Linked DNA regions of Prochlorococcus marinus CUG1416. Each later gene encodes a partner of the first gene's protein in a complex. Links are inferred from orthologs where the notes say so. Each region holds a gene or a part of one and is shown on either strand. Other genes may lie near its edges.

Evidence for each region.
Region 2: the proteins of rodA (region 1) and mrdA are in contact, whole or in part, in a crystal structure (PDB 6PL5), measured with the Thermus thermophilus proteins. The link is inferred for Prochlorococcus marinus CUG1416 from one-to-one orthologs. Residues at the interface, in WP_223903423.1 of Thermus thermophilus: Phe161, Val165, Phe168, Val169, Leu172, Pro198, Tyr199, Glu202, Tyr211, Arg212, Asp213, Gln220, Val221, Gln223, Ser224, Ile226, Ala227, Ile228, Gly229, Ser230, Gly266, Phe267, Val270, Leu274, Tyr277, Gly278, Leu281, Phe285, Leu289, Arg297; in WP_223903432.1 of Thermus thermophilus: Arg4, Ile5, His6, Leu8, Ala9, Phe12, Ala15, Leu16, Leu19, Gly20, Arg22, Ala23, Trp24, Leu26, Gln27, Val28, Tyr31, Tyr34, Leu36, Leu43, Thr45, Asp47, Lys156, Gln157, Gly158, Ser160, Val184, Leu201, Glu202.

Annotation. Positions count from the first base shown.
Region 1 is NZ_JAAORM010000005.1:454,251-469,506, forward strand. Bases 3,961-6,768 are described here. They hold rodA (rod shape-determining protein RodA), read right to left. Parts: upstream 6,095-6,768; coding sequence 4,826-6,094; downstream 3,961-4,825. Other genes in these bases: HA146_RS08795 (sensor histidine kinase), read right to left, coding at 3,961-4,826; HA146_RS08805 (Mrp/NBP35 family ATP-binding protein), read right to left, coding at 6,101-6,768. In the rest of the region: ppc (phosphoenolpyruvate carboxylase), read right to left, coding at 1-175; gshA (glutamate--cysteine ligase), read right to left, coding at 229-1,347; HA146_RS08785 (anthranilate synthase component I family protein), read right to left, coding at 1,348-2,868; HA146_RS08790 (photosystem I reaction center subunit II PsaD), read right to left, coding at 2,928-3,350; more of HA146_RS08795, read right to left, coding at 3,462-3,960; more of HA146_RS08805, read right to left, coding at 6,769-7,168; hemF (oxygen-dependent coproporphyrinogen oxidase), read left to right, coding at 7,327-8,355; HA146_RS08815 (cofactor assembly of complex C subunit B), read right to left, coding at 8,384-8,941; HA146_RS08820 (ribonuclease D), read left to right, coding at 9,109-9,744; HA146_RS08825 (hypothetical protein), read right to left, coding at 9,748-10,014; HA146_RS08830 (lipid-A-disaccharide synthase-related protein), read right to left, coding at 10,042-11,271; HA146_RS08840 (hypothetical protein), read right to left, coding at 11,594-11,761; HA146_RS08845 (histidine phosphotransferase), read right to left, coding at 11,748-12,392; purM (phosphoribosylformylglycinamidine cyclo-ligase), read right to left, coding at 12,492-13,535; HA146_RS08855 (bifunctional pantoate--beta-alanine ligase/(d)CMP kinase), read left to right, coding at 13,634-15,166; HA146_RS08860 (low molecular weight protein-tyrosine-phosphatase), read right to left, coding at 15,169-15,256. UniProt on the Escherichia coli protein: Peptidoglycan polymerase that is essential for cell wall elongation. Also required for the maintenance of the rod cell shape. Functions probably in conjunction with the penicillin-binding protein 2 (mrdA).
Region 2 is NZ_JAAORM010000001.1:33,465-48,904, reverse strand. What follows is about bases 6,840-9,831. They hold mrdA (penicillin-binding protein 2), read right to left. Parts: upstream 9,235-9,831; coding sequence 7,444-9,234; downstream 6,840-7,443. Other genes in these bases: HA146_RS00205 (hypothetical protein), read right to left, coding at 9,499-9,831; HA146_RS00210 (hypothetical protein), read right to left, coding at 9,246-9,413; HA146_RS00220 (NAD(P)H-dependent oxidoreductase), read left to right, coding at 6,897-7,421; HA146_RS00225 (diflavin flavoprotein), read left to right, coding at 6,840-6,879. Outside these bases: speA (biosynthetic arginine decarboxylase), read left to right, coding at 1-520; alaS (alanine--tRNA ligase), read right to left, coding at 505-3,165; HA146_RS00230 (diflavin flavoprotein), read left to right, coding at 3,285-5,060; more of HA146_RS00225, read left to right, coding at 5,077-6,839; more of HA146_RS00205, read right to left, coding at 9,832-10,107; HA146_RS00200 (PD-(D/E)XK nuclease family protein), read right to left, coding at 10,189-10,902; HA146_RS00195 (hypothetical protein), read left to right, coding at 11,142-11,342; HA146_RS00190 (MrcB family domain-containing protein), read right to left, coding at 11,512-12,447; guaA (glutamine-hydrolyzing GMP synthase), read right to left, coding at 12,556-14,142; cobalt-precorrin-5B (C(1))-methyltransferase CbiD, read right to left, coding at 14,197-15,309; HA146_RS00175 (pyridoxal-phosphate-dependent aminotransferase family protein), read left to right, coding at 15,397-15,440. UniProt on the Escherichia coli protein: Catalyzes cross-linking of the peptidoglycan cell wall. Responsible for the determination of the rod shape of the cell. Is probably required for lateral peptidoglycan synthesis and maintenance of the correct diameter during lateral and centripetal growth.

The DNA.
Region 1 (15,256 bases):
GTTTTGAATAACTTAATTCTTTAAGCTGTATCAATCTGTCTGCCTGATCATCTGGGCATTCTTCCCTAAGCACAGATTCCCATAAATCCTCTATTAAAAGACGATTTTTATCAAGTGGATCATTGTTACTGATCAGATCCACATTATTATTTTTAATCTGTTGAAAAGATTCCATATAATTATTATGTCACAAGTAAAAATATTCAGATCAAATGTTTGTTTAAATAATCAAATACTCTTGTCTTCATTCTTGATCATATCATCGATAGAAATTTTCATTATTTGCTCAATAGAAAAACCTTTTTCATATTGATTTATCCATTTCATAGATTGATTCCCTTCTTCAAGAACTTTATAAATAGGTTTCAAAAGATGTTTCATATTAAATTTTTCTGCGCTGGTTGATAAATCTGATAATAAGTTTTGAATCCATTCTCTACAAACAACTTTTTTGCCATCTTGCCAGTGAATTAACTCTGAATTCAGACTATCTTTAGCAGCATTAATTTCATTTTGGTCACATATTGCTGATAATTCATCATTAGAAAAAATACTTGCATTCAAAGGGTCTAAAGTATTTATATTTTCAAAAAGATTTAAAATCCTGAGTTCTAGCATAGCCGTTATCCCTAATAGCAAATTAATATCGTGAACAAAATCACAAATTCTTAATTCCAAACGATCAAGAATTAAAGGCCTTTGGGGACCATTTGGTCGAATTGAAGACCAAAAATGCCTGATATTTTGCATGTTTTTATTAGCTATATTTTCTTCGATCCAATCGATATAGGAATCATGATTTTGAAAAAAAGGTACCTTACTTGGTGTTTTAGGAAACTGAATCCATCTCTGGGAGTGATTTTCAGTAATTTTATTGTTTAAAAAAGGCGAACTAGCACTTATTGCTAGATATAAAGCAGCCTCAGATCTTATAAGTCTTATAGCAGCAAAAAGCTTATCTAAGTCATCTATTCCTATATTTATGTGGACACTTGAAGTTGCAATAGAGATTCCATAATTATCTTGTATAAATTGATGATAAACATTATCAATATCAGATCTTTGAAATTGAATATCGTGTTTAAAACAAAGCGTAGATGAAGGAATGATTGTTAAACCTTTATTATTTAACCAATGTCTTAATTTTTTTCTTGGAGTTATTAATTTCTCGTATAAAAACTTATAGTCTTTTTCAGGAGTTGTTATGTATTCAACATTTCTATTATCTGGCTCTTTCACAAAATTAGAAAAATTTTTTTCAATATCAGCTGAAACACCAATATGAGAATCAAAAGAACCTGTAAAAAGTTCCACTTCAAAACCTTTATAAAGATTCACGTTACTCATTTATTTATCCAAACAAGCTAATGCTTTTAGTATCCCCTTAGCTTTATTAATTGTTTCTTGATATTCATTCTCAGGAGAAGAATCAGCAACTATTCCAGCACCTGCTTGTACTGATACCTCATATTTTCCATCTTTTGAGGGTTTAACTATCATAGTTCTTATTGTAATTGCTGTATTTAAAGCACCATTAATATCAATCGATCCATAAACACCAGCATAAGGTCCTCTAGCATCTTTTTCAAAGTGTTTAATCAATTGCATAGCTCTTATTTTTGGTGCCCCAGTAACTGTTCCAGCTGGGAAACATGCCTTTAACAAATCCCATACATCAGTATTGTTTTTTAAGATTCCCTCAACTTCACTGACTATATGCATAACATGTGAATATTTTTCAATAACCATTAAATCTCTGACCTCCACAGTACCAATTTCACAAACTCTTCCAAGATCATTTCTCCCAAGATCTATAAGCATTACATGCTCTGCTATTTCTTTTGGATCTTTTAATAAATCCTTTTCTAATTCCAGATCTTGTTGAGGATCATTGCCTCTAGGTCTTGTACCAGCTATTGGTCTTAAGCTTGCAACAATCTGACTTTGTTTATTCTTTTCAGCTTTAACCATAACTTCAGGACTAGAACCTATCAGATACCATGAGCCAAAATCAAAAAATGACATATATGGAGATGGATTAACCATCCTTAAGCTTCTGTATAAATTAAAGGGATCATTATTGACTTTAGTATGAAATCTCTGACTTATAACGATTTGAAAGATATCTCCTTTTCTTATATATTCTTTTGCCAAGAGAACTGCATCCTCAAAATCTTTTTTCTTCCAATTACTTTTAATATCTAAATTCAAATTCTCATTTTCATTCCACTCTAAAAACTCTTTTTCTTTCAGAGGAACTTTCATTAAATCTCTAGTTTTCTTAATTTTAGAGATTGAGTTTAGATAAACTGCTTCAATAGAAAGATCTTTTGAAGCAGTTGTGTTTGCATAAACTACTGCGGTAATACATCTTTTTGTTTGATCAAAAACAACTAACTGATCAAAAAACATCCAGGAGCCATAAGGTATATTATTTTCTTCTATTTCATTTATTGGGACACTTGGTTCTATTCGATTAATTAATTCATAACCCCAGGAACCATATAACTGTCCAATTGATGGAAAGTCATCAAGCATAGATGACTTATATTCCTTTGTCCAAGTTCTTAAAATATTAAAGGGATCTCCTTTATATATTTCAGTTTTTCCATTATTCCAGGTTTTAACTATTTCTTTTCCATAACAAACGGCTTCCCAAAGAGGCTTAGTAGCAACAATACTCCATCTACCCAAACTTTCCCCACCTTCAACAGATTCAAGAAAAACACCATGCGAATCTTTTTCAGATAATTTTAACCACGTCGACAATGGAGTCTCTAAATCTGCCGGCCATGTTTGAGTGATAGGTATAAAATTCTTACCTTCTTTGTGAGACTTGTAAAAACTATCTTTCTGTGAGCTGATCATACTAATAATGTCAACCCAAATTATAATTATATTCTTCTTTTATATCAACTTTGAGGTATTTAATCAAAAGTATTCTTAGTTGTAAATTTCAACCCAGCTGGATTAGGGTTTTCACCTATTCTCCTTGAGTTATGGCCAACTTTTTCTCTGCCCTCATTAACTTTCTCAGGGAACACACCATCTTTTGGATGTAAGAATTCAGTATCACCACTTGGGAACACTCTATAGATTTTAAAGTCCTCAATTCTTGGTTTAAAAGCTCTTAATTGTGTACCTAGTGCAAGGCATTGTTCTTTTCTTGCAAAATACATTAAATTATCACCTTCATGCATAATAGCTGCACCACCGGTGGGTAATTCAAATGCTTGTTCTTTTGAACTATTCCATACAATCGCATATTTTTCTTCGGTTTCTGCTGAGTTTAATAAACCCCCAGTACTTCCTATATGCTTTGGAAATTGACCAACTAAAGTTTCAGTCATCCTAGATTTTGAGTTATTTATAATAAGAAATTAGCATTCATATTTTACAAAATTCAAAATTTATAGAAAAGTTTCTACATTATTTAATAAATGTAAAACTTGTTTCTCGTTTTAATTTGAATCTGAAATCGGGAAAAATACTGTCAAACCCGTATCACGCCTTTGCGTGACATGGCCTCCTAAACTAGCTAACAACTTTTGAGTAGCATTTTGACTGAGTTGTAAACTACCTGTTTGAGGGTTCCAATTTAAAACAGGACCTAAATCAGAACCATCTTCTCTTCTTGGTCTTTCTTTTTTCTTATTATCTAATTTTTGTACTTTTAGTTGAAGTTTGAGCTTTTGGCCAGCTGGTCTTAATTCTAAAATTAATGTACTACCCTCTTTCAACCCTCTAGTATTTTTATCAATTAAACCTCTTAACATTAATTCTAATTTTTCAGAATCACTTAAGATTTGGGGGAGTTGACTGGGAATGTCGATCTTTAAAGAAATACCACGTCGATTTAATTGTTGATTCCATACAGGAGCAAGTTTTTTAAAAATTTCGGCTAAATTAATTTTTGCCAAGTTATTTAATGAAGGAACTTCATTACTTACCAATTCTGCCGCATTAAAGATTAAACCGAACCTATCAATTTGTTCATTACATTCATTATCTATTTGAATTAAACGATTTCTCATTGATTCATCCATATTGTATTTCTTTAAAGTAGAACTTATTAATGTTCTTATAGTGGCTAAGGGGGTTCTTACTTCATGAGAAATGGCACTTAACAATTTTGCTTCGGTTATTTGTACATTTTTTTTATCGTTTCTTTCAGAATTCTTTATGTTATGGTTTGGTCCCAAATTTGCCAATTTTGCCGATAATATTGGCCAAAAATTTTTCTCAAAATGATTATTAATATTAAGATTACCTAAATTATTGATTGCATTACGAAATTTAACTCCTTCCTCATAATTTTCTTGCTTTAATTTCGCATGCATTAATTCAATTGAAATTTTTAAGCTTTCTTCATCACATTTCATTAATAGGATTTTCTTATCTTTTTCTCCTACGATTGATAATATACATTGAAAATTTGGGGTAATTATCATCAAAAAAGGTTCATATCCATCTTTTTGACTGAGATTTAAGACTTTGTAATTACTAATGAAATCAAAATCTTTTTTTACCTTGGCTTGGTTATTACCTGGTAAAAAACCTGCATTATCTTTTTGAAAATATGGAAAACCCTCTGGTGACCACAACCAGCCATGAAGTTGATTAAAAAATTTTTTATCATTTAGAGCTGGCAAAGGAGAGGCAACCCAAATACCTCCCTGTTGACAATTCTGAGAAAGAAACTCTTTTTGAATTACTTCTAAAGAGGCCCACCACATTCTTCTAGAGGTATCATCATCGACATTTATAGTTTGAAATCCTTTAATTAAAAGGTCTTGAATTTTTTTTATAGTAATTTTTGATTTCATCAATTTCTTAATGATCTAGAGCGTTTCAGTATAGATAATACGAATCCAATAGATATAAAATTAATCACCAAAGATGTTCTACCATAGCTCATAAAAGGAAGAGGTATTCCAGTGACTGGTCCTAATCCAATGGTCATAAATAAGTTAATAATAATTTGGAATAAGAAAGTTGCGGCTATGCCAATAACAATTAGAGATTCAAAGTCACTTCTAGCACTTGTTGCAATTTTAATAATCTTTTGAATCAAAAAAAAGAACAAAAATAAAACTATTATGCATCCTAAAAAACCCAACTCTTCGCCTAAAGCACTGAATATAAAATCAGTATGTTGCTCTGGTATAAATTGCAAATTAGTCAGCTTACCTTGTAACAAACCAGTCCCAAAAAATCCTCCAGATCCAATTGCAATTTTACTCTGTAATAAATGGTATCCACCACCTAAAGGATCTCTATTGGGATCTAAAAATAAAACCAATCTATCTTTTTGATATTCTTTTAGGCCATATTGCCACAAAATTGGTGTCGATTTCGCCACCAATAAATGAATGGAAATAGCAAGAACAGAAAAAATAATTTTCTTTTTCGAGGATCTATAAGCAAGATATCCTATAAATGGAATCCAGAAAATAAGAACATTTGGTAAGGTTAAATAGAATATAGAAGTTACAATACAGAAGACTAATATCAAAATCCACTCTATGGGCATTTGCGACCAATAGAGCATCACACCTGTCAAAACTAATAAAACTAAAGAGGTTCCTAAGTCAGGCTGAAAAAAAATTAATAACCAAGGAACAATAACTACTAATAAGGGCAATACTAAATCTTTTATTGTTGAAATTATTTTTTTATCTAGAACTAAAGCCAGAGTTAATACCGTGCTCAATTTAGCGACTTCTGAAGGCTGAAAGGAAAAAATTCCCAAGTTTAGCCATCTTTGAGCTCCAGAAACTGTTATCCCCAAAAAATAAATTAGAAATAAGGATATTAAAGTACATAAATAAAATGGTATCAAATACTTTCTAAGTCTCTCTAATGGTATATAAGAAATGGAAAATGCCAAAAAATAACCTAAAAAACCAGTTAGGATGTGACTTAAATAATTAGATACTAAAAAATCTCCCTGAATACTTTTTATTAAAAAACCCGAAATAATAACTAAAAAAAGAGGGATCAAAAGTAGTGGGGAGAATAAAAATCCTCTACTAAACTTATCTTTTTTTTGAAAAACCCCTCTCTTACTTAATAAAGAAATTCCTCTAAACATTAATTGTTAATTAACAAATTTATTTTTAATTAATTGAGCTAAATTACTAAATTCAATAGAACTTTCTTTATTTGGCTGGCTTATTGAGATTGGTATTCCTTTATTGCTTTCATCAACAAGAGGAATTTCAATAGGAATTTGTGCTAATAACGGTAAATCATTTTCTTTAGCTAATATTTGTCCACCACCTTTACCAAAAATTTCATATTTTTTACTTGGCATATCTGGCGGAATAAATACTGACATATTTTCTACTATTCCCAATAAAGGCACTCCAAGTTGTTTAAACATTGCTAATCCCCTCCTTGCATCTTGCAAAGATACTTGTTGTGGAGTAGTAACCACAATAGCTCCAGCAATAGGCACAGATTGAGAAAGGGAAATTTGAGCATCACCTGTTCCTGGAGGCAAGTCAATAACCAGAAAATCTAGATTATTCCATTCAACTTGGTAAAGAAATTGACGGATAATGCTATTTAGCATTGGCCCTCTCCATATAACTGGCTGACCTTCTTCTATAAGGAAACCCATAGATACTAATGAAATTCCATATTTATTTATTGGTATTAACCTTTGATCATTACCACTACCTTCTGTAACCTTTGGATTCTGTTCAGTCACTCCCATCATTGAGGGAGTATTGGGTCCATAGATATCCGCATCGAGTAAACCAGTTTTTAATCCTAATTTAGCTAAAGAACAAGCAAGATTAACTGCGATAGTACTTTTCCCAACTCCACCTTTACCACTGCTAACAGCGATGATATGTCGAATACCGTCAATCTGTTGCAACTCAGGACCATTACTTTCAGTTTTAGATTCTGATTTGGCAAGATTATTATCTATCTCTATTTGAACATCATCAATATCTTCAAAATCCAGTAGTATTTTGCGAACCTCATTGACAATTCTATCTCTCTGAGAAGTTGCGAATGAAGGTAATGATAGTGTTACGATTACTCTTGGTATAGTTACTCTTACGTTTCTAATCCAAGCTAATTCAATTACATTTTTCTTTGATCCAGCATCTAGAACCTTTTGTAAAGCAAAATTCGCATCTTCTATCGTGGTCATTAAATTTTTAAATATTTTAACAAGGTAGTCGACAGTTTAAAAGATTAAGAACTATGTCGAACTATCAAATAATAGGAAATAAGCCCCCCTTAAGAGAAATTATAAAGGGAAACTTATAATTAACCAAAAATTTTTTTTCTTCAAGATTTACTAAATACATGCTCAAAGAACCTCCTAAAAACTCGAGAGAGAAAACTAAAAATCTCTTATTAACTCTACAAGACAAAATTTGTTCAGGCCTTGAAAATGTAGATGGTAAAGCGAAATTCACCGAAGAATCCTGGCTAAGAGACGAAGGTGGTGGTGGAAGGTCGAGAGTATTGAAAAACGGTTCTATTTTTGAGCAGGCAGGAGTAAATTTCTCTGAAGTACAGGGGAAAGAATTACCTCAATCAATAATCTCTCAGAGACCCGAAGCTAAGGGTCATGAATGGTTTGCGACAGGAACTTCTATGGTATTGCACCCTAAGAATCCTTATATTCCAACAGTTCATCTGAATTATAGGTATTTCGAAGCTGGTCCTGTTTGGTGGTTTGGCGGAGGTGCAGACTTAACCCCTTTTTATCCTTATCTTTCTGATGTGAGAAATTTTCATAAAGAGCATAAAAAAGCTTGCGAAAAAGTTGATCAAAATTTACATAAGGTATTCAAACCATGGTGTGATGAATATTTCTTCTTGAAGCACAGAAATGAATCTAGAGGAATAGGAGGTATTTTTTATGATTATCAAGATGGTTCAGGCAATATCTATAGAGGAAATAATCAAAATGGGAAGGCATCAAAAGCTTCACAAAATATTGGTATATCTAATTTAAATTGGGATGATTTATTTTCTTTAGCAGAAAACTGTGGGCAGGCATTTCTCCCTTCATATCTGCCCATTATTGAAAAGAGAGCCACTCAAACATATACATCGAAGGAAAGAGAATTCCAGCTATATCGAAGAGGTAGATATGTCGAATTCAATTTAGTTTGGGATAGAGGGACAATTTTTGGATTACAAACAAACGGTAGAACTGAATCTATATTAATGTCATTGCCGCCTTTAGCTAGATGGGAGTATGGATATAAAGCTAAAAAGGGTTCTAGAGAGGAATTTCTCACATCAATTTTTACCAAACCCCAAGATTGGTTAAATGATAAAAATTTAGAAAAATTCTGTATGGAGAATAATATCTTTGATTAAAAATTATCAAATAACTTTTGAACTAACCTTAAATAGGAGTTTTGAATAAAGAACCATCGCTTTTTAATTGAAGTTTTTCTCCAAGTTCATTTTCTAAAGAGATTAATTCATCCCTATGCGCTCTTAATCTCATGAAAGTTGAATCATTATCATTTTCGTTAATCAACCTTAATTCAAATTTTTCTTCTCTTGCTGATTTTTTAAAATAAACCATACCAGACAAAGGACCCCCAATTAATCCTAAAAGAATAGGCCACCAACCTAATTCAGGATATATTTGAATAATTACTAAACCCAAAGCGCAAGAACCAAAACCGCCAAGAAAACCTAAAAAAATTGCTAAAGATTTACTAGAAACAACTTGACCTTTAAATATTAAAATTCTTTGTTCAAAATCTCCTCCGGTTTGCTTCCATCCCCTTAAATTAAGCCATTCACATAAACCATTTAAAACCTTAACTGGCTGTTGAGAAGATGAAATCTCAACAATGGTTGTTCTATCTTTACTTGAAGCTCTAAGAAAAAAAAATAATCCTATAGCAAGAAGAATTGTCAGCAATAATGTTGAATTTAAGGAATAGGACATTAAGTTAATTTTTTATAGTAACTCGTGAATAAAAATTAAAGTTACATCATATTATAATTTTTTAGATTTATTCTGTAAAATAAATATATTAGGTAAGAGAAAATTTAATTAAATAAAAACTCTTATAAATTTGGCAAATCTTAAATAACTTTAAATATTTTATAAATATGACTAGTGAAAAAAAAAATATTGATTTTCTTTATAGTGATTTAACAGCAGATTTATATAATCTTTATAAAAAATCATCTTACCTAGCTATTGACACTGAAGCAATGGGGTTAATTCATGGAAGAGATAGATTATGTTTAGTACAAATATGCAATGAATTTAAAAGAACATCCTGTATAAAAATCGAACTAAATACATCTTCTTCTCCTAATTTAAAAGCACTTCTTGAAGATGAAAAAATTACTAAAATCTTTCACTATGCAAGATTTGATGTAGCAGCGCTAAAGTGCAATCTTGGAATTAATACAAAAAATATTTTTTGTACAAAAATTGCTAGTAAGTTAGCAAGAACATATACAAATAAACACGGCTTAAAAGATTTAATCAATGAATTATTAGGGATAGAATTAGACAAAAGTTCACAAAGCAGTGATTGGGGGAGTAACAAAGATTTAACAAAAAATCAATTAGATTATGCAGCAAATGATGTTAGATATTTAATTGAAGCGATGAATAAATTAAAAGTTATCTTAGAGAGAGAAAATAGATATGAGTTAGCTCAAAAATGTTTCAAAACAGTTCCTGTGCATGCTGATTTAGACATACTAAAATTTTCAAATATCTTTGAACATTAAAAATCAATCTTCAGTTAAAAAATTATCTTCATTTTTAAGAGTTTCCATAAGCTTATCAAGTATTCTTGAAGAACTTGATTTATCTCCTTCATTTTTTTTACAAATTTCTAAGAGATTTTGCGCAACTTGTATTTTTTCTTGAATAGTTTTGGAGCCTTCTTTCGCAATCTTAATTTCAACTTTCTTTTTAGCAGCAGATAAGCTTATACTCAAAATCTTTGCAATCTCTGCACAAATTGTTAGATATTGCCGATCATTTATTGGATACATAAAAAATTTCAACGATAGTGCCATTTACTAAGATAACAAATGAGAGTTGATAGAATCTACAATTTTCTTGCTTGCGCCAGATTCACCCATTCTTTTTTTTCCAATTTTCGCTTGCTCTAACCTATCAACTTTTTCTCTCAAAAGTAAACTTAAACGTTTTAAAAGAATTTTTTTATTCTTGCATACAATAACGCTACCTCCTAATAATCTTGATTGCCTTTTCGCAAATGATTTTGTAAATTGTGGTCCAGATCCTGGAAGAGAAAGAGATGGAATTCCTAGACCAGCAATTTGCTCTGTAGCAGTTCCGGCATTAGATAAGCCAACATCTGCCATATTGGCCCATAAATTGAATTTACCTTTTCCAATCAATATATATTTTTCTTTATTTTTCCATACTGAATCTTCATCAATCAAGAATTTAACTTTAGTCTGTTTTACAAAACCGTATTTATTTAAATAACTTTGAATTTGAATCACATTAGCATTAATGCTCAAAGGCAAAAGTATTACCACATCCTTAGATAAATCCAATTTTCGCAAACAATCAAGAAATTTTTCAAGATTTTTCAATGCTTCTGGGTATCTACTTCCAATTAATACAATTATCCTTTTGAAAGCAATAATATTTGATATCTTTTCATTTTTGGTATTAACAAAATCCATCATTGGATTACCCAAATATTTTGCATTAATATTTTTTCTATTCAAATTCGTAGCTGTGATTTTATCTCTCATAATTAAATCTTTACATCTTGGAGATGTCATTAAAAACATTTCCCATGGGTCCCATTCAGAACCTTTAGACTTATGATAAAAATCGGTTAAAGACCAACCTGGTCCACTACTCCAAGTATGGTCACTTTTGGGAGTCCCAATAAAACTGAATTCGCATTCTGAACTCCAAGCGTAAAGTAATGGTAGAAAATCTCCTACAGCAATAATTTTGTAGTTATGTTTTGACTTTTGTTTTACAATTAAAAAATTTCTTAAATTATCAATTAAAAATCCTGCAAACAAATCAAGCAAAAATCCCTTCAGACTTTGATTACTAAAACCTCCACTTGGCAGCTCTTTTAAATATCCTATTTTGCGAAAATTCGTTGATTGTATGGAATTAAATGCATCTCCTTTTCCTACTAAAGGCAAAACTTCGATATTTTTATTTTCTATTGTTTTTAATAATCTTTTTATTATTTCTGATGCTATTACATCTTCTCCATGGCCATTGCATATAAATAATATAGAATGTGTCACCTTACTGTTAAGATCATTATTAGATTCAATTGAATCTTTTTCGGCGGCATGGCCAAGTGGTAAGGCAGAGGATTGCAAATCCTTTATCCCCAGTTCGAATCTGGGTGCCGCCTTCTTTAATTTTGATACTAAGTTCACTATAAACCCCTCTAGAAACTTAAGTTCTGTATATCTGTTATACATTTTCTAGGGACAATTTAGTGGAATTACTGGTCTGCACGTGGCCGGCAAGTTGACCAAATTTTCATTCCAAAATATTTTTAATAATTTCATTATCTCACTTGTTTACTACAGATTATTTTCTATATATATTTGAACGATTTTAGTAATCATTATCTGCTACACACATTCCTAAACATCTAACACCATTTGATGTTGTCCTTTTGCAATGATTACATAAAATAACATCTTTATTTGAAGGAAGATTAATTTTTGAACTATTTTGAACCTTTAAACTTTTTAACTCTTTTTTTGAATCAAATAGAGCCATTCTTGGAGTTATCACTTGAATCGATACTAACAACAAGTGAAGCATTTGTGCTTGAAGAGGGTATATCCATAACTTTTACAGTTTCTTTGGGCTCTTCAATAATTTGATTTTCTTCAATACTCTCATCGACTGCACATGCTTCAAGAGCTTCTCGAAGTAATGAATCAAAAGTTGCTCCTGGCAATCTATGTCTAGCGACCTCGAGAAAAGTTCTAGGTAACGATTCAGAAGCAGCATCTCTCAACGCAGGATTATTCTTTCTATGTTCTTGTTCTTCTTCTATGGATTTGATAAACCTAAGTGTGACATCTCTTTTGGTAGAGGCTTTTATAAGCGTGTCATTTTCAGGATTACTAATATCAGGCTCATTTTCAAGATCAATAAGCCTTTTTTCCAAACTATTTAAAACTTCATTAGCTTCTTTACTGATATGAGCTAATTGACCATCTGACAAATTAGGCAAATCAGCCACAAAAACCTTCCCATGATCCCTAAGTGTCAGGAAAGTAGGTCTTGGGCCTTGAGACTGTCTACCACTAAATTCAGAATTATTACCTATTGGTCTTTTTGGAGGTGTAGGACCTGCTGAACTACGTCTACGTGTAATTCTTTGATTATTTGCAAAAGGCATTGAATTAAAGGTTAAATCTTAATACTTAAACTTCCGATATAACTCGGTGGTAATTTTATTATATTACACATAACTTTTTCATTTGGGTATAAAAAAAAATTAAGTTAAAATTTCAGGTAAAAATTCACTAATTGTTGAATCATTTTTTCGAACTATCTTTCCAATTTCCCAACTATCTATGTCATGATCTTTACAGATACTTAATATCGCGTCCTTAAATTGTTTATCGATAATTAAACAGAATCCGACTCCAAGATTGAAAGTATTCCAAAAATCTTTTTCAGGAATTGATCCTTTCTCTTTAAGGAATTTAAATAAAATAGGTATTTCCCAAGAACTGGTATTGATATAAGGAATAAAATCAGAAGGCATACATCTTGGTAAATTTTCTGGAATTCCTCCTCCAGTAATATGAGACATTGCTTTAATTTCTATATTTTCAGATAACATTTGGTTAATCACATTATTGTAAATTTTTGTAGGTTTCAATAACTCATCATAAAAATTTAAGTGAGAAACTTTTTCAAATTCTTTATCTATTTGATTATTATTTTGAATAATTTTTCTTACTAAACTAAAGCCGTTACTATGAACTCCATTACTTTTTAAAGCAATTATTAAGTCATTTTCAGATACTTTTTTACCATTAATAAGCTTATGCTCATCAACTATTCCAACACAAAATCCTGCAAGATCATACTTATTTTTTGAATAAAATCCAGGCATTTCAGCAGTTTCTCCGCCAAGTAATGAACAGTTATTTTCTCCACAACCATGTGAAATTCCCTGAATAACCCTCAATAATTGTTTCTTATCAAGTTTACCAGTAGCAATATAATCCAGAAAAAATAAAGGTTTTGCCCCACTAGTAATGATATCGTTCATGCACATAGCAACTAAATCAATACCTACCTCAAAGTGAAAGTTTTTACTTTGGGCTAATTCTAATTTTGTTCCAACACCATCAGTTCCTGAAACAAGAACTGGTTTTTTAAAACTATCGATAGGAATTCTAAACAGACCTCCGAACCCACCAATACCCTCAATCACATTAGATGTATGAGTTCCCTCAACTGCCTGTTTAATTTCGGAAACAAATTCTCGCCCAGCTTCTATATCAACACCTGATGTTTTGTAATCCATGAAATAAAAATGATAGACTTTCCCTATATAGATATTCCTCCTAAGATTGCTTTTGTCCAGTAATTATTTATCAAATAGATTTATTTTTTAAAAACAAAGTGAAGAAAGTAATCATAAGGAAAACTGAAGAAATAGAAAATTGGAGGAGAAATATAAATAGTGAAATTAACTTCATTCCAACAATGGGTAATCTTCACAATGGACATATAAAACTAATCTCAACAGCAAAAAATGACAATTCTAATGTTAATTTAGTAAGTATTTTTATTAATCCACTTCAATTTGATAACAAGTTAGATTTAGAGAATTACCCTAAAACAATTGATAATGATATAAAAATCTCCTTTTCAAATGGCGCAGATGTCATCTTCATCCCAAGTAATGAAGATATATATCCACCGAATAATAAAAATATTAAATTCCTAAAAGCTCCAATAGAATTATCTTCTGCATTATGTGGATTAAATCGAATTGGACATTTTGATGGCGTTTGTACAGTAGTTTATAGATTACTTAATCTCATCAAGCCAAAAAATCTTTACTTAGGAGAAAAAGATTGGCAACAACTTTTAATTTTAAAAAATCTTGTCCTAAGAAAGAAATTAAATGTTGCTATTAAATCTATTCCTACACAAAGAGATTTTGATGGAATTCCTTTAAGTTCACGTAATTTACATTTATCAAAAAACGAAAGAAAATTGATTAGTTTTTTTTCAAGTGAGTTATTAGAAGCAAAAAGAAATTTTCAACAAGAAAAAAAGATCAATGTAAACGAAATAATTAAAAAGCTATCAGCAAAAAAAATTTCAATTGAATATTTAGAACATTTACACCCTCATACACTCCAAAAAGCAAGACTTGAGGATAATATTTCGTTACTGGCTGGTGCGATAAGATGTGGAGAGACAAGATTAATTGATCACGTTTTTCTAATGAAAAGAAGTCCGATTATTGCAATTGATGGTCCTGCAGGGTCAGGTAAAAGTACTGTAACAAAGTTAATAGCGAAGAAACTTAAACTTTTATATTTAGATACTGGAGCAATGTATAGGGCATTGAGTTGGCTTATGATAAAAGAAAGTATTGATTATAAAAAAGAAAAAAAATTACAGAATATTCTTCAAGATATATCTATTGTTTTCAAGTCGAATACAAATTCATATCAGGATGTTTATGTTAATAACTACTGTGTTACTGAAGAAATTAGGTCGCAAAAGATAAGTTCCATCGTTTCTAAAATTTCCTCAATAAAAGAAGTAAGACAATTCTTAGTAGAAGAACAAAGAAAAATTGGAGAATCAGGTGGACTTGTAGCTGAGGGAAGAGATATAGGAACTACTGTTTTTCCTCATGCAGAACTTAAAATATTTTTAACTGCTAGCATCGATGAAAGAGCAAAAAGAAGACAATCTGATAAGAATAGTAAAGACTCACAAGAAATAGACCTTAATACATTAAAAGAGCTTATAAAGAAAAGAGATTTTGAAGATTCCAATAGGGAAATTTCACCTCTAATAAAAGCGAAAGACGCAATAGAAATTATTACGGATGGATATTCAATTAATGAGGTAGTGGATAAAATTATTGATCTTTATAATGACAAAATTCCTAAAGAGACTGAGATCAAATAAATTCAAGAAATACTTTCCAAAAAACCGTTTACAGAGTCTTCTAAAATATCAAGCACATAATCGAAGCCCTCATCACCTCCAAAATATGGG
Region 2 (15,440 bases), on another replicon or contig:
ATCAATCTTTAAATCTATTCCAGATAGCTGGGCAATCAATCAGATATTTCCAATTTTACCAATACATAGGCACTTAGAAGAGCCTTTCTGCAAAGGCAACTTTGCAGATTTAACTTGTGATTCAGATGGGAAACTAAATAATTTTATTGATGATGGAAAAATTAAATCATTACTAAATTTACATAAGCCAGAGCAAGATAAAGATTATCTAATTGGAATTTTTATGACTGGAGCCTATCAAGAAGCATTAGGAAACTTGCACAATTTGTTTGGCAGTACAAACGTTGTTCATATAGATATAAATCAAGATAATTCATATAAGGTCAAAAATATTATTAAAGAGGACAGTAAATCTGAAATTTTACAATTATTAGATTACAGTTCAGCTTCTTTGGTTGAATCTATAAGAATTAATACTGAATCAGCAATTGATCAACAAAAATTAACTATTGAAGAAGCAAGGAAATTAATGGATCAAATCGAAATTAGTCTCAGAAAAAGTAGTTATTTATCAGAATGACTATCTAATGTTTTTTGCAAAAGATTTTTAGCATAATCTATAGCATCACTTAACTTATCAATATCTTTGGCACCTGCTTGAGCAAAGTTAGGCTTTCCTCCTCCACCTCCCGAACAAATTCTTGCGATATCATTAATTAATTTACCTGCATGCAATCCTATTTTTACTGCATCATCCCCTAAAGAAACTACAAATAACAACTTTCTATTGTCTGGATTTGGTATTCCTCCAAGAATAACTATTGCTTTATTTCCCAAATGAGATGTTAAATTAAGTGCTGCAGATTGCAAAGAATTCCCATCTAAGCCATCAATCTGATTTACTAAAATTGAAAAAGAATTTACTATTTCTGCAGATGATTTCATAGAAGAGTATTTAAAATATGCAATTTCATCTTTCATTTTTTGTATCTCTTTATTCTTATTAATAAGCTCTGCTTGCAAATTATTAACCCTTTCAAAAAGTTGATTAGGATTTGCTTTTAACAAATCACTTAGTTGATTTACTAAAGCATTTCTATCACTGAAATAGTCTAATGCTGATTGGCCTGATAATGCTTCGATTCTTCTTACTCCGGCTGAGATTCCTTCCTCACTAATTATTTTGAAAGAACCTAATTCAGATGTAGTTTTAACATGTGTGCCACCACAAAGTTCCATTGAAACTCCTGGCACATTAACAACGCGCACTTCATCATCATATTTTTCTCCAAACATGGCCACTGCACCCTTTTCAAGAGCCTCACTCTTAGACATATTTTTTATTTCTAGGATATGATTTTCCATAATCCAAGAGTTAACTAAAGTCTCAATCTTAGAAATTTGATCTTTAGAAATAGGATTTGAAGAATTAAAGTCAAATCTTAATTTATTAAAGGCTACTAATGAACCTTTTTGTCCAACACTTTCATTAACGATTGATTTAAGAGCAGATTGCAATAAATGGGTAGCTGTATGATTTGCAGCAGCCTTAGCTCTATTAGAGGGTTTAACATTAGTCTTAACTTTTTGTCCAATAGTTAATATTCCTTTTTTGATAGTTCCATAATGTAAAAAAACATTTTTCTTTCGAATAACATTATCAACCAAGACCTCTACATCTTTTGAAAATATCGTTCCAATATCACCAACTTGACCGCCAGATTCTCCATAAAAAGTTGTCTGATCAAGAACAATTAAAACTTTCTGACCTTTACTTGCTTGCTTAACTAATGTTGAATCCAAGAATATACCCTTTATTTCAGCTTCCGAAAGAAGTGAATCATAACCATTAAAAACAGTTTTGTTAAAAAGATCTATTTCTCGCTCTAATGATCCCTCTAATGTCAAATCAATATTAGTTGAAGCAGCTTTAGCTCTCTCTTTTTGTGCATTCATTTCTTCTTCAAAACCCTTTACATCTACACTGATACTATTTTCTTCAGCAATTTCTACAGTAAGTTCTAGAGGAAATCCATAAGTATCATAAAGTTCAAAAGCTTTAAAACCAGAAATCAATTTCTGCCCTGAAGAAATTAACTCATCTAGCAATTTCTCTCCTCTTTCAAGAGTTTCCCTAAATCTTACTTCTTCAATTTTTATCTCATTCAAAATTAAATCACTATTATTTTTTAAATCGGGATAATTATTTTGCATTAGATTGATCCCGACAGTAGCAATATGAGGTAAAAATTCATTTGTTATGCCTAATAACCTCCCATGTCTGACCATTCTTCTAATAAGCCGTCTCAGTATATATCCCCTGCCGAGATTACTTGCTGCTACTCCATCAGAAATTAAATGAATAACAGCTCTTGTATGATCTCCAATAATTTTTAAAGAAATTTTGTTTTTATCATCTGAAGAAAAATAATCAATATTTGCAATCTCACAAATTTTTTGAATGATAGGAAAAATTAAATCTGTCTCATAATTATTTTGCTTTTTTTGCAATATTTGAGCCATCCTTTCAAGGCCCATTCCTGTATCAATATTTTTAAATTTTAAATCTGTCAATTTTCCATTAGGATCACGATTATATTGCATAAAAACAAGATTATAAAATTCAATAAAACGATCTCCATCTTCTAAATCAATATTCTGCAGACCTTTTTCAGGATGAAAATCATAATAAAGTTCTGAACAAGGTCCACATGGACCTGTTTTACCAGATGACCAAAAATTATCTTTCTCACCTAGTTTCACTATCCTATCTGGATGAATACCAATTTGATCTCTCCAAATTTTTGCAGACTCTCCGTCTTCGTTAAAAACACTCACAATTATATTTTCAACAGAAAGTTGATAAACATTAGTAACTAATTCCCAAGCCCACTGAATAGCCTCTCGTTTAAAATAATCTCCAAAAGAGAAATTACCAAGCATTTCAAAAAAAGTGTGGTGTCTAGCTGTAACTCCAACGTTTTCTATATCGTTTGTTCTGATGCACTTTTGGCTAGATGTAGCCCTTTTTGATGGTCTTTCTTTTAAACCTAAAAAAACTGGTTTAAAAGGTAGCATTCCAGCAATTGTGAGCATAACCGTAGGGTCATCTGGAATCAAAGATGCACTTGGAATGATTTTATGTAATTTTTCACTGTAAAATTTTAAAAAAGCATTTCTTATCTCATCTCCAGTAACTATTTTTTTAATCAGTTGAGATGTCATTTATCCAGAATAAGAAGAATAAAAATTCAAGAAAAGCGTAATTTCGGTTATTTCGCAAAAATGATCACGCGGATCTATATTCTATATAACTAAAGTTATTTTATAAAGCGAATTATTCTATGATAGCCTCTGCCCAGACAAGTAATTCTAAATTGGCACAAATAAATAACAAGTTGACAGTTCAATCTCAAAACTTCACTGATGATTCTTGTGCCATAAGATCTTTGGATTGGGATCGCAGTAGATTTGATATTGAATTTGGTTTAAGAAATGGAACTACTTACAATAGTTTTATTATTAGAGGCGAAAAAATAGCAATTATTGATACAAGTCATGCAAAGTTCGAAGAATTATGGTTTGAAGAATTACTGAAAAAGGTAAATCCGCAAGAAGTTGATTATCTAATTACAAGCCATACAGAACCTGATCATTCTGGTTTAATAGGTAATCTTATAGAATTAAACCAAAATATCACAATAGTTGGATCAAAATTAGCCCTTAAATTTATTGAAGACCAAATACATATTCCCTTTAAGCGTCTAGAGGTTAAGAGTGGAGAGTTTTTAAATCTCGGAACTAATCCTAAGAGTGGTTTAGAACATAATATTGAATTTATAAGTGCACCAAATTTACATTGGCCAGATACCATATTTTCATATGATCACAGCACACATGTTCTCTATACATGCGATGCATTTGGACTCCATTATTGTTCTGAAGAATTTTTTGACACTGATCAAAAAGAAATATACGATGATTTCCGTTTTTATTACGATTGCCTTATGGGTCCAAACGCTAGAAGCGTTCTGCAGGCAATTAAAAGAATAGATAAGCTACCTGAATTAAAAACAATAGCTGTTGGTCATGGGCCTTTGCTCCATAATCAGGTCAATTTTTGGAAAGGAAAATATCTAGAATGGAGTAGCAATAAAAGCAAAGGTAATGATTTTGTGTCAGTCTGCTATATAAGTGACTATGGTTATTGTGATCGACTAAGTCAAGCGATATCTCATGGAATAAGTAAAGCAGATGCACAGGTTCAATTAATTGATTTAAGATCTTCTGACCCGCAAGAATTAACAAGTTTAATTTCCGAATCAAAAGCATTAGTCATTCCCACATGGCCAGTTGACTCAGATAATGAATTAAAAGAATCCCTCGGTACTTTATTTGCAGCACTAAAACCGAAACAATTTACTGCTGTCTATGATGCATTTGGTGGAAATGATGAACCAATAGATTCCTTAGCAAATAAATTAAGAGAACTTGGTCAAAAAGAAGCTTTCTCCCCTTTAAGAGTTAAAAATATTCCAGATCCCATTGTTTATCAACAATTCGAAGAAGCTGGAACTGACTTGGGTCAATTGATCAATAAAAAGAAGAATATTGCCTCTATGAAGAGCCTTGATTCAAATTTAGATAAAGCGTTAGGTAGATTAAGTGGAGGATTATATGTAGTTACAGCGAGCCAAGGGGAAGGTTCCACATTTAGACAAAGTGCAATGGTCGCAAGTTGGGTTAGTCAAGCAAGCTTTTCTCCACCTGGTATTACAGTTGCAGTAGCAAAAGATAGAGCTATTGAATCATATATGCAAGTTGGGAATGGTTTTGTTGTGAATATCTTGAGAGAAGATAACTATCAAAAAATGTTCAGACATTTTTTAAAAAGATTTGCCCCTGGAGCTGATAGATTTGCAGATGTAGATGTAATTAGCAACATCGCTGAAGGAGGACCAGTTCTCTCAGATTCACTCGCCTTTTTAGATTGTAAAGTTAGTTCCAGAATGGAGACTCCAGACCATTGGATAATTTACGGAATTGTTGAAAACGGTAATGTTTCTGACTTATCATGCAAGACAGCAGTGCATCATAGAAAAGTTGCTAATCACTATTAGAAAATAAGTCTTTAAAATGTCAGATATAAATATAGGCCAACTTGCAGAAAATCAAAACTTATCAGCATTTGAAATTACCGAAAATTTTTCTTGTGTAAGATTCTTAGACCAAAATAAAGAAAGATTTGAACTTGAATTTAACCTTGAAAAAGGAACTTCTTTTAATACTTTTTTCATTAGAAGTCATGAGGAACTTTTTGTTATTCATCCACCTGAGAAACAATATTTAAATTCATTTAATAAAGTAATTTCTAGGTTTTGCGATCAATTTAAATTAGATAAAATCAACTTCATTTCTGGTCATATTAATCCCCAAATTATTGAAACTATAAAAAATATAAGTACCCAATTTCAAAACACAACTATTACTTGCTCTAATCCAGGTTATAAACTTATTAGCGAACTTTGGAATCAAAGAAATCCTACCTTAGAAAACTTTATTGAAATTCAATTACCTGAAATAAACATAATCAAAAAAGAACTTAATTTAGAATTAGATAACATTTCACTAGAGTTAATTCCTATTCCAACAGCACGTTGGCCTGGTGGCCTAATAATTTATGAACGTAATCAAGAAATACTTCTTAGTGAAAAAATTTTCTCTGCACACATTGCGTCTAAATATTGGTCTGAAACAAATCGAGTTAGTACAGAAATTGATAGGAAACATTTTTATGATTGCTTGATGGCACCAATGTCTAATCAAGTGGTATCAATAACTGAAAAAATTGCAGATTATGACATTAAAACTATTGCACCATTACATGGTCCGGCGATCGAATATAGCTTAAAAAGCTTTTTAAATGACTATATTAGATGGGGAGAGAACCTCTCAACAAATAATCCTAAAATCGCTCTGATATATGCAAGTGCCTATGGAAATACAGCCTCAATAGGTGATGCATTGGCTAAAGGGATAAATAGAACCTCAGTAGAAGTTGAAAGTATTAATTGTGAATTTACACCTAATGATGTACTTGTAAAATCTATCCAAAATGCTGATGGATATTTAATAGGCTCACCCACATTGGGTGGTCACGCCCCAACTCCAATAGTTAGTGCATTAGGAACATTATTAGCAGAGGGTAATAGAGATAAGCCAGTTGGAATTTTTGGCAGTTTTGGCTGGAGCGGCGAAGCTATAGATTTACTTGAAACAAAATTAAAAGACGGTGGTTTTAAGTTTAGTTTTGACCCTATAAGGATTAAATTCAGTCCAAATAAACCAAAGATTAAAGAGTTAGAAGAAATAGGAACTCACTTTGGAAGAAAAATTATAAAAAAAGCAAAGAAAAAACCCAGAAAATCAGATACTGGAATGATTACAAGCAAAACGGATCCAAAGCTACAAGCTCTTGGAAGAGTAATTGGTTCACTTTGTGTACTTACAGCCTCTAAAGGCAAAGATGAGAATAATATTAAAGGAGCTATGCTTGCATCTTGGGTTAGTCAAGCAAGTTTTTCTCCGCCCGGGTTAAGTATTGCAGTAGCAAAAGATAGATCGGTAGAGTCTCTTCTGCAAATAGGAGATTCATTCGCATTAAATATTCTTAGTGAAAAAGATTTTAAAGAACCTTTGAAAAGATTCACAAAGCCCTTTGCACCTGGAGAAGATAGATTTGAAGGCATAAATATTGAATTAACTCCTAATGAACAGATAATCATTCCTGAATCGCTCGCATGGTTAGATGCTTCTGTCAAAGAGAGAATGGAATGTGGAGATCATTGGGTAATATACGCCGAAGTACTACACGGTAATATACTAAAATCCAATAGTCTAACGGCAGTTCATCACCGCAAAACAGGTGCTAACTATTAAATTTATGTATCTAATTTATGACTGAAACAAAAGACCTAATAATCATTACGGCTAGTTGTGGTAAAAATCTAGAACTTTCTGAAAAATTTCTTGAAAAAAGTAATGAACTTAAAATAAGGTCTGAAATTTTAGATCTTACCACTCTTGATATTCCATTATTTAATCCAAGAATTCACAGCAAAGAAAATATTCCAAGTGAAATAAAAGAATTAAAAAAAAAGCTTTTCGCAATAGAAAGGTGGGTGATTTGCGCTCCTGAATATAATGGATCTATACCTCCCATTCTCTCGAACTTCATAGCATGGCTCTCTATTTCGGGAGATGACTTTAGAAACTTATTTAATGGTCAACCAATTGCAATTGCAACATTTTCTGGTGGCATAGGGTTAGAACTGCTTACTTCATTACGCATTCAATTAGTGCATTTAGGAAGTCAAGTATTAGGCAGACAACTTTTGTCCTCATATAGTAAACCGATAGATACCAAAACTATTGAAGATATAATTCAAAGACTTTTACAAATGAAAAAATTAAAAACATAAACTTTAAAACCAAAAATTAATATCATTTTTTTTCATTCCAAACTTTTAAAATTTCTCTTGCCATAGGGAGTGCATGTACAGACCCTCCACCTGGAGTATTTTGTGCAAAAGCAACTACAACCAACTCACTCTTTTCCGAAGGAGTAAAGCAAACGAACCAAGCGTGATCTAAGCCACCTTCACCATCTTCAGCAGTTCCTGTTTTACCTGAAACTGGAGGTAAATTTGTAACTCCATAATTAATTGATACCCCCGTTCCAGACTCAACCACTTTTCTAAGGCCACTTTTTATCAATTGAATATTTTTTGGAGCAATGTCAATTTTAATACGTTTTTTATCTAAAAGACTTTCTCCATCTTTTTTAGTTAAATGGGGAGTAATTAGATAACCTCCATTAGCAATCGCTGCATATGCTCTAGCTATTTGAATTGGAGTTACTTGAACGACAAATTGTCCAATAGACATACTCGCAATATCTTCGGGAACCCAGGGAGTTCTACCTGGTTCTCCCCATCCTCTACCATCCTTAGCCCATTGACTATTAGCTACTAAGCCCATGTTTTCTTGTTCAGAAATTTCAATTCCGGATAAAGAATTGAAACCTAGCTTTTTTGAAACCTCATAAATTTCATCAACGCCTACACCATATCCGACTTGATAAAAAAAAGTATTGCTTGAAACTCTTAAAGCATCTTCATAACCTATTACACCAAAGCCTAAATCATTATGTTCTCTAAAACATTGACTACCATAAGTAATACATGGTTTTGTTTCTAGCATTGTATCAATAGGAAATTTTCCACTTTCTAAGCCCGCCAAAGCCGTTACAATTTTCCAAACACTTCCTGGATCATAAGCATTTAATGCTCTATTAAAAAGAGGTTTTTCAGAAGAATTAAATAGCTTATTATATTCTGTCTCAGGCTTAAAATCCTTTGAGAAAAAATTTAAGTCAAAGGTAGGTTTACTTGCCATTGCTCTTATTGCACCATCTCTTGGATCCATCACTATTATCGCTCCAGCTTTTTTGTCTCGCAGTGCTTCCTCCGCAACTAATTGCAAGTTCATATCAATAGTTAATTCAATATCATTACCTTGCCTTGAAGGTTTAATACCCAATGATCTTTGAAATTTGCCTAAAGAATTTACTTCAACCATTTCTCCACCCCATTCACCTCTTATAAAATCTTCATAAACATATTCAATTCCAGTTCTCCCAATTAAGTCATTTAATTTATAACCCTTCTTAGATAAAAAGTTATATTCTGATTCAGTGATTGGCTGACTATAACCAATTACATGAGCAGCAACAGATTGATAGGGATAATTTCTAATTAATTTCGTCGCGATTTCAAAACTAAATAAATTATCATCATTTTCCTTGAATTTGATTAATTGATCAACATTCAAGTCATCAAGAATAGTTACTGAAAGTTTTTGATTTTTTTTACCATCAAAATATTTTTTTTGAATTAAATTACTATCAAGATTTAACAAATCAGAAATACTTGATTTATGGTTTTCCCAACTACTTTCTTTAACAGATTGAGGCTTTATTATTAAAGAATATTTAACTCTACTATCTGCTAAAACATAACCATTTTTATCAAGTATTCTGCCCCGTATTGGTTGAGAAGCAATAAGTCTAATTCTGTTTTCATCAGACATTTTTTTAAAAGATTCATAATTTAAGAGTTGTAAAAAAATCAACCTTAATAAAATCAATAAAAAAGAAATAGAAGAAAAAATCAGTAAGACTAATGGTTGTCTTTTTAATGAAATAAGTTTTTTGTTAGAACTACTTTTTTTCAAAGATATTAAATTTATCTATATATTGTTTTCTCCAATAGAGTAATTGTTGTGCTTATCTCTTTAAGTCTAGTTATTAAATTTTGATAATCAATATCTTGATTATCATGAGTAAACTCATCATTTTGAATATCATTTGAAGTGTATTTTTGATTCATAAAAGTTATATTTTTAAAATTCATTGTTCTATATATTCCAATCTTAAATTAAAAAAAATTTTTATCAAAATAATATTAAGTTAGATACTGAAGAAATAAGATTAACAAATTAATTTAACTGCTCTAAATTTTGTTCAAAATAAGGATTACAACTATTTTTAGATATTCCTAAAGACCAGCCAATGAATGCTGAAATAATTATCGTGACGATTAATGGGAAAATCACTTGTTGAGTATTTTCAAGCATAAGCCATTCCCTCCAACTACTAAAAAACCTTTCTCTTTGAAATTTTCTTTTTTCATTTTCTAATAATCTTGCTTTTTTTGCGAAAGATTTTGTAACCCACTTTTCAAAAGGAATCTTTTTTATAATCGCCATTTTTCTCTCAACTTCTAGTAGCTGACCTGAACTAAGATAAGGGTGAAATGTACTTATCAATTCAAGAGTTTTTAAAAACATCTCAACAGTTGCATCTTTTATAAGCTTTTGCTCATTACTTAACTCAGTCCACTCTATTTCTGGATAAAAGCGATTTCTATTAGGTTGAATTTGATCCTCTGACATTTGACCGGGTTCTCTAAGCCATCTATTGGTATTTTCATCAAATCTACGCCAATACAAAAAAGGATTAATGAAAATTGTTTTACCAGATACTTTGACTACATCTTGTTGAAGATGATTAGTTATCTTTCTTTCAGAGTTTTTCGCTTTTATCAATAGTCTAAATTAATAATCTAATTAAAGATTATCTTTTATTCACTAATTTTCCAGAAATATCAAAAATATTTCCTATGAGTTTTAAGTTATTGATAACTGCCAACGCTTTTTTAAATAATTACAGTATTCACAATTTAATGAAGGTTTGGGGAAAATGTCGGATCGTAATAAATTGACTGTATCGATTATCTTATTTTCTACCCATGATGAAGAACAATTCAATCTAATTAAATGTGCATCAAAATTTAATTGATTATTAAAGGCCTCTTCATTTTTCTTTCCATTAAAATATAAAAGATAAGCTTCATTAGCAACTTGAAAACCGTTTTTTTTAAATAGCCACTGATACATTTCCAATTGTCTCTTATAAGCCTTTGCATATTCGTATTTATTAAAAGTCTCGGACCAATCAAAATTATTTCTAGATGTTGCTTTTACATCAACTATGATAAGCTCACCATTTTTTTTCTGCCAAATATCATCCACAGCTCCACCAAAATCATAATTATGTTCTATTGACTTATATCTTATACCTTGGAAATTACTTCTCCAACGTTCTAAATCTTTGTGTTTGAAAGGAATAGCATCAAGACCATGTTCAATAATTAAAGGATGAGGCTCCTGAATTCTTCTGTAATAATCAAATTCATTTTTACATAAATTATCTACAGCTATATTTAAGGTGAATGGTAATGATGGTGGTTTTATTTTATATTTTTTATCAAGTACGCAACATCTTGGGCAACTAAGATATTTTTCAACAGTAGTTCTACTTAATTTAATAATACCGCTCATCACTTTTTACATATCATCTTATAAAAAAAAGCTATTTTGAATAACTATGAAAATAGAAAATTTCTTTTGCTCATTCAAAATAATAGTGGTTAAAATCTAAATCGTTTGAAACTTTGATAAAAGATTATATTAATTTTAAAATGACAAATTTTATTTAAATTTAGCTTATTTTTTATCTTATTTAGATCCTTGACACGCAGAAAAGAGATAGTTATCTGAATCTAAGTACTTTAATAATCATGTTTCCAGAAGGAACTTTTATTAACGAAAAGAATGATAATCTCATAGTTTTCGAAAAAGACTTGAAAAATCCTGAATATGAAGGCTTTGTTTGCTTTTGGGAAATTAAAGATATTGAGTGTAAGCAGTTAAGATTTAAAAAAAGACTTAGTAAATTAAAAGCTTCTAAAAAGTATCATAATCTTTTAAGAGAGGGTTAGATTCTCCTTAAAACGGATAAACTAGTTGCATAGGAAAACATTAATAAATAAACTCCAATTATTCCCACTCAATAGTTCCTCAAAAAAGGTCAATAAAAAAGACAGTTATATCAATGGGTTTAAGTTAATTATAACACAAATTTTTCCACGTAAAACCTACGTTGAATCATCATTTTTTTATCAAATTCTTTAATTGTTCTAAATCACTAGAGTCTTTTAGTTTATGAATCATTCGATGACAATTTGAACATAAAACAGCAAAATCTTTCTTAGTTAATTTTCTAGTCTCACCCTTTTTTAATTCCGACATTGGAACTAAATGATGTGCTTCAATATATTCTTTACCGATATCTCCATAAATTTTTTGAAAATCAAAATTGCAACTTTGACAAACAAATCCAAGTTCTTTTTTAATTTTTTTTATTTGAGCACTGCTTGGTCTTTCAATTAAATAATGAACTTTTTTCTTATATGTTTCTTCAATAGTGATATTCTCATTTTGTTCTTCACCAATTAAAAAATTATCACTATCTCTACCCCCTCGAAAAAATAATGTTTCATAAGCATCAAGCATATTATGAAGATTACCCACTAACTCTTCTTCGCTTGGTAGGTCTGCAGCATCATATTCAATATGGTAAACATGACCACTCTTGTAATTTAAACGCCCATTAATTTCAATTTTTGGTTTAGATGAAGAAAAGAAACTTTTAAATTCAGAAATTTTCATACGCATTATCTCTGCCTGTTTATCTAAATTTTGATTTGAATCCTTCCCATACTCTTTCTCTGCTTCCTGAAAACTTTGCCCTAAACCTAATATGATTTTATTACTTGAATTTGGAATTAAATAAACAGGATAATAACCTTGACTTGCTTTATCCGTAATAGAACAATTATAAATTGCTACCCATGGAATATCTGCCCATCTTCCTCTACCAGCAGAACCTTCAACTTTATAATCTTCAAAATGATTTGGCAAAAGTGATTCTATTATTTTCCTACCGTCTTCCCTAATAGAAATCGCTAAAGGATGACCTTTATAAAAACTAGGGATACCATCTTTTAATCCTTGAGATGTATTTTTTAGGAATTCTCTTAGCATTTAAATCTAAAGGATACTAATCTGATGCTCACAGAATACCAAAATTACTCGTGAAACCCACGTGAAACCATTTTTTTTTAGTCTATAACTAGGTTTATGACCTACTTTTCATTCCCACTCAATAGTTCCAGGAGGTTTACTTGTAATATCATAAACAACTCTATTAACTGAAACTACTTCATTTACGATTCTATTTGAGATTCTCTCCAAAATTTGAAAAGGTATTTTTGACCAGTCTGCTGTCATACCATCTTCACTAGATACACAGCGTAAAACTATTGGCCATGCATAAGTTCTTTTATCACCCATAACTCCTACAGTTTTAACAGGTAACAATACTGCAAAAGCTTGCCAAATATCATTATAAAGTCCTGCTTTTTTAATTTCATCTCTCACTATCCAGTCTGCATCTCTTAAACAATCTAGTTTTTCATTGGTCACTTCACCCAAAATTCTTATTGCTAATCCTGGTCCTGGAAATGGATGTCTTTTGATGATTTCATCAGGCAAACCTAAAGCAGCTCCCAATTTTCGAACTTCATCTTTAAAAAGTTTTCTTAATGGTTCAACTAATTTAAACTGTAAATCTTTTGGTAATCCGCCCACATTGTGGTGACTCTTGATTTTGACCGCTATTCTCTCACCTGTCTTGGGATCAATATTAGTACCAGCACTTTCAATAACATCAGGATAGAGAGTACCTTGAGCTAAGTACTGAAAAGGTCCCAATCTATTACTTTCTTCTTCAAATACTCTAATAAATTCTTCGCCAATAATTTTCCTTTTTTGTTCTGGATCAGTAATCCCTTTTAATTTGGCAATGAACCTTTCCCTAGCATTAATATATTCAACCTTTATATGAAATTTCTTATCAAAAAAATTCATTAAAAATTCCGGTTCACCTTTTCTCATAAACCCTTGATCTATAAACATGCATGTAAGCTGATCTCCAATTGCTTTATTAAGTAGAAAAGCAAGAGTTGACGAATCAACTCCTCCTGACAAGGCAAGCAAAACTTTCTTATTACCAACTTGCTCTCTTATCCTGGGAATTGTCTCCTCTAAAAAAGTTTCGGTTGTCCAATCAACCGGACAACTAGAAATTTTATAGACAAAATTCTTAATTACCGTCATCCCGAACTCTGAATGAATAACTTCAGGATGAAATTGTACGCCAAATAATTTCTTTCTATCATTTGAAATTGCTGCATGGAGTGTATTCTCGGTATGAGCAATTTTATTGAATCCATCAGGCAAAAAGTTAATTGAATCGCCATGACTCATCCACATTATAGAGTTATCTTTTACATCAGAAAGGAGTTCAGATTCTAAATCTATATTTATTGGTGCTCTCCCATACTCAGCTTTTTTTGTGGCTGAAGTAACGGATCCTCCAAGTTCTTTAACCATTAATTGCATTCCATAGCATATGCCAAGAATAGGGATTCCTAAATCAAAAATTTTTTCATTGCATTTAGGCGCATTTTGGTCATATACAGAATTTGGCCCTCCACTCAAAATTATCCCTTTAGGATTAATATCATTAATTTCCTCAATTGAAATACAGTTACTTACTACAAGAGAATAAACATTAGTTTCTCTGATTCTTCTTGCAATCAATTCAGAATATTGAGATCCGAAATCTAAAATTAATATTGAAGGATCTCGTTCTTTTTTTAAAGATGTTTGACTCATGTATAAAAGTTAGCTCAATTTATTTACAAAAGCATAATCAACTAAAAATTCATCTTATTTAAAATAAGAAATATAATCATTACCGTTAGTACCCGACCACCTTATTTGCCTTTTTCTATCAAAAAGGATTGCTGCAATTTTCATATCTGTTTTTACATACCTATTAACATATGCAAAAGAACGCTTTTCAATCGTATTAGATAAATTGTGGAATAATTTTTCAGCTATATATTGATTAAATCTTTCAAGCACTAATAAGGCATCTTCAAGAGTATTTAAGGTAGACAAGTTAACTATTAATTCAGGTGGTAAATTTTCTTGAACGGCTAAATAAACAAGAATCTCGATTCTTCCATCAGCTATATGATTATGTGTATGAAAAATACCGCCTGCTAATTTAATTAATTTTCCGTGATAACCAAAAAGAATCACAGTTTTAACTTTTTTTATTGCAGCATCAACTATTAGCGGCCCTAACCAGTTACCAACTTTTATAATTGGCAACTTAACATTACAAGTTTTTGCCAAATTTAGGCCATTTTCACCAATAACAAAAACAACTTTCCCTTTAAAATCATTTTTAATTAACTTTGCTAGCTCCGTTTTAGCCTCTTCTAATTGATCAGGTGAAGCACTCGAATAAGTCTCAGCAGAAGTTCCAATAATAGATAATCCATCTACAATTCCAAATGACTTATTACTAGTTCTTTCCGCTAAAAACTCCCCATTTGGGAAAATAATTTCTAAATTTAAATTAAAACCTTCTGGAATAATATCCAATAAATTATCATATAAAAGTTCTTTAGCAAAATTAGAAATGCATATCTCTGATGTATTCTCTTTGATACCTACACCAGATCCTGCAATAATATTTATTGGATTTCTTTGAACAAGATTATTCAAAGAAATTTTTTCTAAAGAGGCTATTGTCCATATTTCTAAGTTTTGTGTAATGTCAAGATCTAATCCAGACTTTGCAAAGGAAATTCCTAAAGCATGTGAGTCACCTTTAATTAAACCAACAGAATGAATCTCGATTTTTATTTCTTTTTTTTCATTAGGGATTTTTATTAGTTCATAATTATCAAATGGAAACCCTACTAGTTTTTTTAATGCTGACCTAGAAGCACCAGCAACCCACAAAGGTAAAGAAAATCCTTTTTTCAAATCAAGTAATTGAAAAATATATAATGAGAACTAATCTAAGAATGACCTATTTAACAAAAAGTGGCCATACAACAAAAATTATCATTGATGATTCCTGGACCCACACCAGTTCCAGAAAAAGTTTTACAAGC